Regions from separate parts of the Streptomyces sp. NPDC048142 genome, predicted to be linked through region 2. Evidence: predicted binding sites of a transcription regulator. Region 2 holds the regulator's gene; the other holds the start of a gene.
What was found. Region 2 encodes HspR, which represses chaperone genes until heat shock. Its sites were predicted from a motif close to TTGAGNNNNNNNNNCTCAA; they were not measured.

Region 1 (4,414 bases), on a different contig from region 2:
ACCGCGCGCGGGGTGTTGGCGAGGCAGACCAGCAGGTCGAACTCGGTCGGCGTGAGGTGAACGTCGTCGGCCCGCACCCGGACCCGGCGCTGCGCGTGGTCGATCTCCAGCTCGCCCAGGCGCAGTATCCCGCTGCGCGGGGTGACGGCCGCCAGCGCGGCCCGCTCCACCCGGCGCAGCAGCACGTGCACCCGGGCGGCCAGCTCCCGCATGGAGAACGGCTTGGTCATGTAGTCGTCGGCGCCGACCCCGAGCCCGACCAGCATGTCGGTCTCGTCGTCGCGTGCGGTGAGCATCAGCACCGGCACCGGGCGCTGGGCCTGCACCCGGCGGCAGACCTCCAGGCCGTCGAAGCCGGGAAGCATGATGTCGAGCACCATCAGGTCGGGCTGCCAGGCCTCGGCCGCGTCCACGGCCGCAGGGCCGTCCAGCGCGGTCTGCACGAGGAAGCCCTCCGCCCGCAGCCGGGCGGAAATGGCGTCGACGATCGTGGCGTCGTCCTCGACCACCAGCACCCGGCGCTGAGCCCCGGGGGTGGCCGCGGCGCCGTTGTGGGTGGTGTGTGTCTGTTCCATCGCCCCGCCCCTGCCCGTTCTCGCGGGAGCCTGTCCCCCGGAGGCACGGTCTTCGCTCGTGGATTTCGTGGGTGATCCCGTGTGCCGGTCAGCAGCGTAAAGGCAGCGGAGGGCTCCCGGCTACGCAGGGTGTTGCCCCCGCGGCGCGGGTTCAACCCTCCGGGCAGCCGGATCGTCGCCCTTGTGCCGGTTGGCCCGTGCCACCGCCGGGCCCCGCACACCGGAAGGGGGGGGTCAGACCCTCAGGCCGCCCGGAGTGCGAGATGGACCACGTCGGGCACACCTCGGGCAACAGCCACCTCTTCCGTCCTTACCCCGCTGAACCCGGCATTCCGCAAGGCCTGTTCGAAGGCCGGCGACGGCTGCGCGGACCAGACGGCGAGCACGCCGCCCGGGGTCAGCCGGTCGTGGCAGTGCGCCAGACCGGTGGCGGAATAGAGGCTTTCGTTACCGTCCGTGACGGTCCAGTCGGGCCCGTTGTCGATGTCCAGGCAGAGTGCGTCGTAACGCTCCGTGGCGGTACGGAGGTGGGCGACGAGATCCGTGTGCAGGATCCCGGTCCGGGGGTCGGCCAGCGCCGGCCCGGAGATCCGGTCCAGCGGCCCGGACCGGTGCCAGTCCACGATCGCCTGCTCCCGCTCCACGACCACGATCCGGCCCCAGCGCTCCTCCTCGGCGGCCCGCACCAGGGAGAACCCGACGCCCAGACCGCCGATCAGCACCGAGGGGCGGCTCCGCCCGGCGGGCAGCGCGGCCAGCGCGGCGTCGATCAGCAGCCGCTCGGAGCGCCCGTCGGAGGTGTCCATCAGGAAGCAGCCGTTGGCGATGATCTCGAAGTGCTCCCCGCGCTCCCGCAGGACGACTTCACCGAAGGGGCCCTCGCGGCGGTCGAGGGCGACGGGGGTGTCGGTGGAACGCGTCGGCGGTGGGGCGGGGGCGGACATCGCGGACATGGCGTGGCTCTCCGGTCTCCGGTCGTGGCAGTCGGTGCCCGTCCATCCTGTCCGCCGCTCGGGGCGAAGGCCAGCACGTTTCCCGCTCCGGGGGTGGGGAACAAGGGTCCGCCCCGCAGCGCTCCCGTACATGGAGGGCCTGCCCGGCCCGGGAGCGACGGCCGGTCCGGACGGGCGGGAACCGTCTGATCGCTCAGAGCGAACAGGCAGTGGGGAACATTCGGCGGCTCAGGAGCATTGAGTCCACATAGCTCAACTTGCCTGCCGAAGGGGAGATCATGACTAACGAGTCCCAGGCGTTCACACCGATCGACCTGCCCGTGCTGCCGCTCGACGACGAGGTCGTCCTGCCCGGCATGGTGGTGCCGCTCGACCTGTCCGACACCGAGGTGCGCGCCGCCGTCGAGGGCGCGCAGGCCGCCGCCCGCCCCGGCGGCGGCAAGCCCGAGGTGCTGCTGGTCCCGCGGATCGACGGGACGTACACGGGGACCGGTGTCCTCGGCACCGTCGAGCAGGTCGGACGCCTGTCGGACGGCGATCCGGGCGCGCTCATCCGGGCCCGCGACCGGGTCCGCATCGGCGCCGGGACCAGCGGGCCCGGCCGGGCGCTCTGGGTCGAGGGGACCGTGTTCGACACCGTCGCCCCCGACCCGCTGCCCGGATCCGCCGCCGAGCTGGTCAAGGAGTACAAGGCACTCGCCACCAGCTGGCTGAAGAAGCGCGGCGCCTGGCAGGTCGTGGACCGGGTCCAGCAGATCGACGACATCTCCGCGCTCGCCGACAACTCCGGATACTCGCCGTTCCTCACCACCGCCCAGAAGGTCCAGCTCCTGGAGACCGCGGACCCGGTCGCCCGGCTGAAGCTCGCCATCCAGTGGCTGAGCGAACACCTCGCCGAGCAGGACGTGGCCGAGTCCATCGCCAAGGACGTCCAGGACGGCGTCGACAAGCAGCAGCGCGAGTTCCTGCTGCGCCGCCAGCTGGACGCCGTACGCAAGGAGCTCTCCGAGCTCAACGGCGACCCGGAGGACGAGTCCGACGACTACCGGGCCCGCGTCGAGGCCGCCGACCTGCCCGAGCACGTCCGGACGGCCGCGCTCAAGGAGGTCGAGAAGCTGGAGCGGTCCAGCGACCAGTCGCCCGAGGGTTCCTGGATCCGCACCTGGCTGGACACCGTCCTCGAACTGCCGTGGAACGAGCGCACCGAGGACGCCTACGACATCCGCGGCGCCCAGGAGATCCTGGACACCGAGCACGCCGGCCTCGCCGACGTGAAGGAACGCATCACCGAGTACCTCGCGGTGCGCAAGCGCCGCGCCGACCGGGGCCTGGGCGTGGTGGGCGGTCGCCGCAGCGGCGCGGTACTGGCCCTCGTGGGCCCGCCCGGCGTCGGCAAGACCTCGCTCGGCGAGTCCGTCGCGCACGCCATGGGCCGCGAGTTCGTCCGCGTCGCGCTCGGCGGTGTCCGGGACGAGGCGGAGATCCGCGGTCACCGGCGTACGTACGTGGGGGCGCTCCCCGGCCGTATCGTGCGGGCCATCAAGGAGGCCGGCTCGATGAACCCGGTCGTCCTGCTCGACGAGATCGACAAGGTCGGCTCCGACTTCCGGGGCGACCCGGCCGCCGCCCTCCTCGAAGTCCTCGACCCGGCCCAGAACCACACCTTCCGCGACCACTACCTGGAGGTCGAGCTCGACCTCAGCGACGTCGTCTTCCTCGCCACGGCCAACGTGCTCGAAGCCATCCCGGAGGCCCTGCTCGACCGTATGGAGCTGGTCCGCCTCGACGGCTACACCGAGGACGAGAAGGTCGTCATCGCCCGGGACCACCTGCTCCCGCGCCAGCTGGAGCGGGCGGGCCTGGAGAAGGACGAGGTCGCCCTGGAGGAGTCGGCGCTGCGCAAGCTGGCCGGCGAGTACACCCGCGAGGCGGGCGTACGGAATCTGGAGCGGGCCGTGGCCCGGCTGCTCCGCAAGGTCGCCGCCCAGCACGAACTGGGCGACCGCGAACTGCCGTTCGCGGTGACCGACGAGGACCTGCGCGGCCTGATCGGGCGTCCGCACCACGTGCCGGAGTCCGCCCAGGACCCGGCCGGGCGCCGCACCGCGGTGCCGGGCGTGGCCACCGGGCTCGCGGTGACCGGGGCGGGCGGTGACGTCCTCTTCGTCGAGGCGTCGCTCGCCGACCCGGAGACCGGGGCCTCCGGACTGACCCTGACCGGTCAGCTCGGGGACGTCATGAAGGAGTCGGCGCAGATCGCGCTGAGCTTCCTGCGCTCGCACGGCGCGGAGCTGGAGCTGTCGGTCGGGGACCTCAAGGACCGGGGTGTGCACATCCACTTCCCGGCGGGCGCGGTCCCCAAGGACGGCCCGAGCGCCGGTATCACCCTGACGACCGCCCTGGCCTCGCTGCTCTCCGGACGCCTCGTCCGTACGGATGTGGCGATGACCGGTGAGGTGTCGCTGACCGGACGGGTGCTGCCGATCGGCGGCCTCAAGCAGAAGCTGCTGGCCGCCCACCGCGCGGGCATCACCACCGTGGTGATCCCCCAGCGGAACGAGGCCGATCTGGACGACGTCCCGGCCGAGGTGCTGGAGAAGCTGGACGTCCACCCGGTGACCGACGTCCGCCAGGTGCTGGAGATCGCCCTCGCCCCGGCTTCGGTCCGGGCCGAGGAGAGGATCCCGGCCGCGGCCTGACCGCCACGCAGTGACGGGCGCGGTATCAGGTACGTGGCCGGTACGGACGGCCCGCACCCCGAGTCAACGGGGGCGGGTCGTTCCGTGCGCTGCCCGGAGTCGGTCGCCGGGCGGCAGATGGTGCCGGTCATGGGTGGTGGATCGCGCCGGTCGCCGGGCGGCAGATGGTGCCGGTCACGGGCGCGGA
Region 2 (4,414 bases):
GACCACGCCCGCCGCGAGGCCGCCGAGTCGCGCAACCAGGGCGAGCAGCTCGTCTACCAGACGGAGAAGTTCCTCAAGGACAACGAGGACAAGGTTCCGGCTGACGTGAAGACGGAGGTGGAGACCGCTGTCGGCGAGCTGAAGGAGAAGCTCAAGGGCGAGGACTCCGCCGAGATCCGCACGGCCACCGAGAAGGTCGCGGCCGTCTCCCAGAAGCTGGGCCAGGCGATGTACGCCAACGCCCAGGCCGAGGGGGCGACCCCGGGCGCGGAGGCCCCGGGCGACGCTCGGGCCAAGGCCGATGACGACGTCGTCGACGCCGAGATCGTGGACGACGAGAAGGACACCAAGGGAGGTGCGGCGTGACAGAGGAGACTCCGGGCTTCGAGGAGAAGCCCGACGTCCCCTCCGGCGCCACCCCTGATGACGCCGAGCCGAAGGCTGCCGCCCCCTCCGAGGAGGCGGCGGCGGCCCCGGCCGGGGACACCGATCCGACCGTCGGTCTGACCGCACAGCTGGACCAGGTACGCACCGCGCTCGGCGAGCGCACCGCGGACCTCCAGCGGCTTCAGGCCGAGTACCAGAACTACCGCCGCCGCGTCGAGCGGGACCGGGTCACGGTCAAGGAGATCGCTGTCGCGAACCTCCTGTCAGAGCTCCTGCCCGTGCTCGACGACGTCGGCCGCGCGCGGGAACACGGCGAGCTGGTCGGCGGCTTCAAGTCGGTGGCCGAATCGATGGAGACCATCGTCGCGAAGCTGGGCCTCCAGCAGTTCGGCAAGGAGGGCGAGCCCTTCGACCCGACGATCCACGAGGCCCTGATGCACAGCTACGCGCCGGACGTCACCGAGACGACCTGCGTGGCGATCCTGCAGCCGGGGTATCGCATCGGCGAGCGCACCATCCGCCCCGCGCGGGTGGCCGTCGCCGAGCCGCAGCCGGGCGCCACGCCCGCCGCGGCCAAGGAAGAGAAGACAGACGACGAGGAGAGCGGTGGCACCGAGGAGGTCTGACGGCAACGCGTCCGACCACCACGGTGCACACCGACCGGCCCGGCGGCCGGCCCACGGGCCGGCCGCTCGGCCGATCGTCCGGAAGGAGGGACGTCGATGAGCACGAAGGACTTCGTCGAGAAGGACTACTACAAGGTTCTCGGCGTCCCCAAGGACGCCACCGACGCCGAGGTCAAGAAGGCGTACCGGAAGCTCGCCCGCGAGTTCCACCCGGACGCCAACAAGGGCGACGCCAAGGCGGAGGAGCGCTTCAAGGAGATCTCCGAGGCGAACGACATCCTCGGTGACCCCAAGAAGCGCAAGGAGTACGACGAGGCGCGCGCCCTCTTCGGCAACGGCGGCTTCCGCCCCGGCCCCGGTGGTGCGGGCGGCAACTTCAACTTCGACCTGGGCGACCTCTTCGGCGGGGGCGCCCCGGGCGGCGGACAGGGCGGCGGCTTCGGCGGCGGCGGGGGCGGTCTCGGCGACGTCTTCGGCGGGCTGTTCAACCGCGGCGGCGCGGGCACCCGCGTCCAGCCGAAGCGCGGCCAGGACATCGAGTCCGAGGTGACGCTCAGCTTCACCGAGGCGGTCGACGGGGCCACGGTCCCGCTGCGGATGTCCAGCCAGGCGCCCTGCAAGGCGTGCTCCGGTACCGGCGACAAGAACGGCACCCCCAGGGTCTGCCCGACCTGTGTCGGCACCGGCCAGGTCTCGCGCGGCAGCGGCGGCGGCTTCTCGCTCACCGATCCCTGTGTGGACTGCAAGGGCCGGGGCCTCATCGCCCAGGACCCCTGTGACGTCTGCAGGGGCAGCGGCCGGGCGAAGTCGGCGCACACCATGCAGGTGAGGATCCCGGCGGGCGTCTCCGACGGCCAGCGGATCCGGCTGCGCGGCAAGGGCGGTCCGGGCGAACGCGGCGGTCCGGCCGGCGATCTGTACGTCGTCGTCCACGTCGACGCCCACCCGGTCTTCGGCCGCAAGGGCGACAACCTCACAGTCACCGTGCCCGTCACCTATCCGGAGGCGACGCTCGGCGGCGAGGTCAAGGTCCCGACCCTCGGCGGACCCCCGGTCACCCTGAAGCTTCCCGCCGGCACCCCCAACGGGCGTACGATGCGCGCCCGGGGCAAGGGCGCGGTGCGCAAGGACGGTACCCGCGGCGACCTGTTGGTCACCGTGGAGGTCGCGGTCCCCAGGGACCTGGGCCAGGAGGCCAGGGACGCCCTGGAGGCCTACCGGAAGGCGACCGCGGACGAGGACCCGCGGGCGGAACTGTTCCAGGCCGCGAAGGGAGCTTGAGATGGACGGCCGTCGACGCAATCCGTACCAGCTGACCGATGAGACCCCGGTGTACGTGATTTCGATCGCGGCCCAGCTCTCGGGCCTCCACCCGCAGACACTGCGCCAGTACGACCGTCTCGGCCTGGTCTCCCCGGACCGTACGGCCGGGCGCGGCCGGCGCTACTCGGCCCGCGACATCGAGCTGCTGCGCACCGTGCAGCAGCTGTCGCAGGACGAGGGCATCAACCTCGCGGGCATCAAGCGGATCATCGAGCTGGAGAACCAGGTGGCCGCGCTCCAGCAGCGCGTCGCCGAGCTCTCGGCGGCGGTGGACGGAGCGGCGGTCGCCATGCAGCAGCGCGAGGCCCAGGTGCACGCCTCGTACCGCCGGGACCTGGTGCCGTACCAGGACGTGCAGCAGACCAGCGCGCTGGTGGTCTGGCGGCCGAAGCCTAAGCGGCCGACGGACTGAGAGCCGCCCGGCGGGTACCTGCCTTCGCGTTACGGGGCCGGGAGAGCGTTCATCCGCTCTCCCGGCCCTTTCGCGTTTCGCCCCAAGCACGGGCAGGGGCCTACGGCAGGGCGGCGCTGACCGCGTCGACCGCCATCATCCACATCGGCTGGCCGCCGGTGCCGAACGCGGCGGCCAGGGCGTAGCCGATCGCCGCGTCGAGCGGCTCGACCGCGGCGCCTTCCCGCCATTCGGCGATCACCCGCCGGTCGCCGTCCGAGGAGAAGTCCCCGATGTGCGTGCCGTCGCGGGTCAGCCGGCTGCCCGGGATCGAGTCGGGCACGAGCCGGTAGGACGTACCCGCGCAGCGGACGTCGACCCGGTAGGAGCGGCGGCGGAGCTTCCCCTTGCCGGGCGTGATCGTCGCCTCCCGGCCGTCCACCGTGAGGGTGAGGTGGCGGGGGTCGCGGGTGCCGATGACGATGTGGTCGTCGACTTCCGCGCCGGGTGCGCGGGTGAGGACGACGCGGGGGATTCTCCCGCCGCTCACGACGAGCGTCTCGCTGTGCTCGCCCGCGAGTTCGACCACGATGTCCCCGTGGTGGTCGTCCTCCACGGCGGCGGGTATGGGGGTGGCGTCGGTCATCTGGGCTTCGTGGTCCTTCGGTCGCGCGGAGCGTTGTCGGTGGTTGGTTGTCAAGGCTTGCTGAGTGGGCGTCACCACACGGGAGTCGGTGGTGTCATCAGCGGAGGAGAACCCGGCGGATCGCGGCGACGACGCCTGGGCGGCCCGGAAGCGGGATAGGGCCGGGCGGTTCAGGAGCTCTGGTCCAGAATTCCCGAACGTGCGATCAGATAGCCGAGCTGGGCGCGGCTGCTGCTGCCCAGGGCGGCGGAGAGTTTCGCCACGTGGGCACGGCAGGTCCGGACGTTCATGCCGAGTCGGCGGGCGATGGAATCGTCGACATGCCCCTCGACCAGAAGCTGGGCGATGGAACGCTGGACGCCGCTGATTCCCTGCGGCATCGGGTCGTACTTGACCTCTTCGAGGAGAGGCGCGGCACGGGTCCAGAGTTGCTCGAAGACCTTCACGAGATATTCGACGAGGCCGGGGTGGCGTAGTTCGAGGGCGACCTGGCGGTCGTCCTGGGCCGGGATGAAAGCGACCGTGCGGTCGAAGACGATCAGGCGCTCTATGAGTTCTTCGAGCGTCCGGATCTCCACGTTGTCGTTGGCTATGCGCTCGGCGTAGGCCAGGGTGCTGGGGCTGTGGCGCGCCGTGTGCTGGTAGAGGGTGCGGATGTGCACCCCGCGGTGGACGACGGACAGCCCGCGCTCCAGCGACTTGCTGAGCTGGTCCTCGTTCCGTCCGCCGCCCGGCTGGACGGTGAGCACCTCGGTCCGGCATTCCGTGGTCGCGAGGTCGAGGGCGGCGTTGATCCGGTTGACGCCCTCCAGCACGGTGATGGCATGCGTGGTGGGCGGCCCCTGGGCGCTGATGTCCATAAAAGGCTCGAAGGACTCGGTCAGTTCCACCGAATGCCGTCGGCGTTCCTGGATCTCGCGTTCTATGGGATGCAGGTGCTGGGCCAGTGCCGCTGACGGCGGCACCGGCCGGAGCCAGCCCGGGTCGTCCGGGTCGGGATGGAGCAGGGCGAACTCCATCAGGCACGGAGCGGGTTCCAGC

Region 1: the regulator HspR is predicted to act here: its motif matches at 1,766-1,784, upstream of lon (endopeptidase La).

The regions. Positions count from the first base shown of each region.
Region 1 is NZ_JBIDBC010000007.1:185,218-189,631, reverse strand. Features, by position in the region: gene ACGF2Y_RS12345 (response regulator transcription factor) at 1-575, opposite strand, end outside; gene ACGF2Y_RS12340 (spermidine synthase) at 818-1,528, opposite strand; gene lon (endopeptidase La) at 1,807-4,227, shown strand.
Region 2 is NZ_JBIDBC010000041.1:36,136-40,549, reverse strand. Features, by position in the region: gene dnaK (molecular chaperone DnaK) at 1-366, shown strand, start outside; gene grpE (nucleotide exchange factor GrpE) at 363-1,013, shown strand; gene dnaJ (molecular chaperone DnaJ) at 1,110-2,294, shown strand; gene ACGF2Y_RS32940 (heat shock protein transcriptional repressor HspR) at 2,296-2,748, shown strand; gene ACGF2Y_RS32935 (hypothetical protein) at 2,849-3,373, opposite strand; gene ACGF2Y_RS32930 (helix-turn-helix transcriptional regulator) at 3,544-4,414, opposite strand, start outside.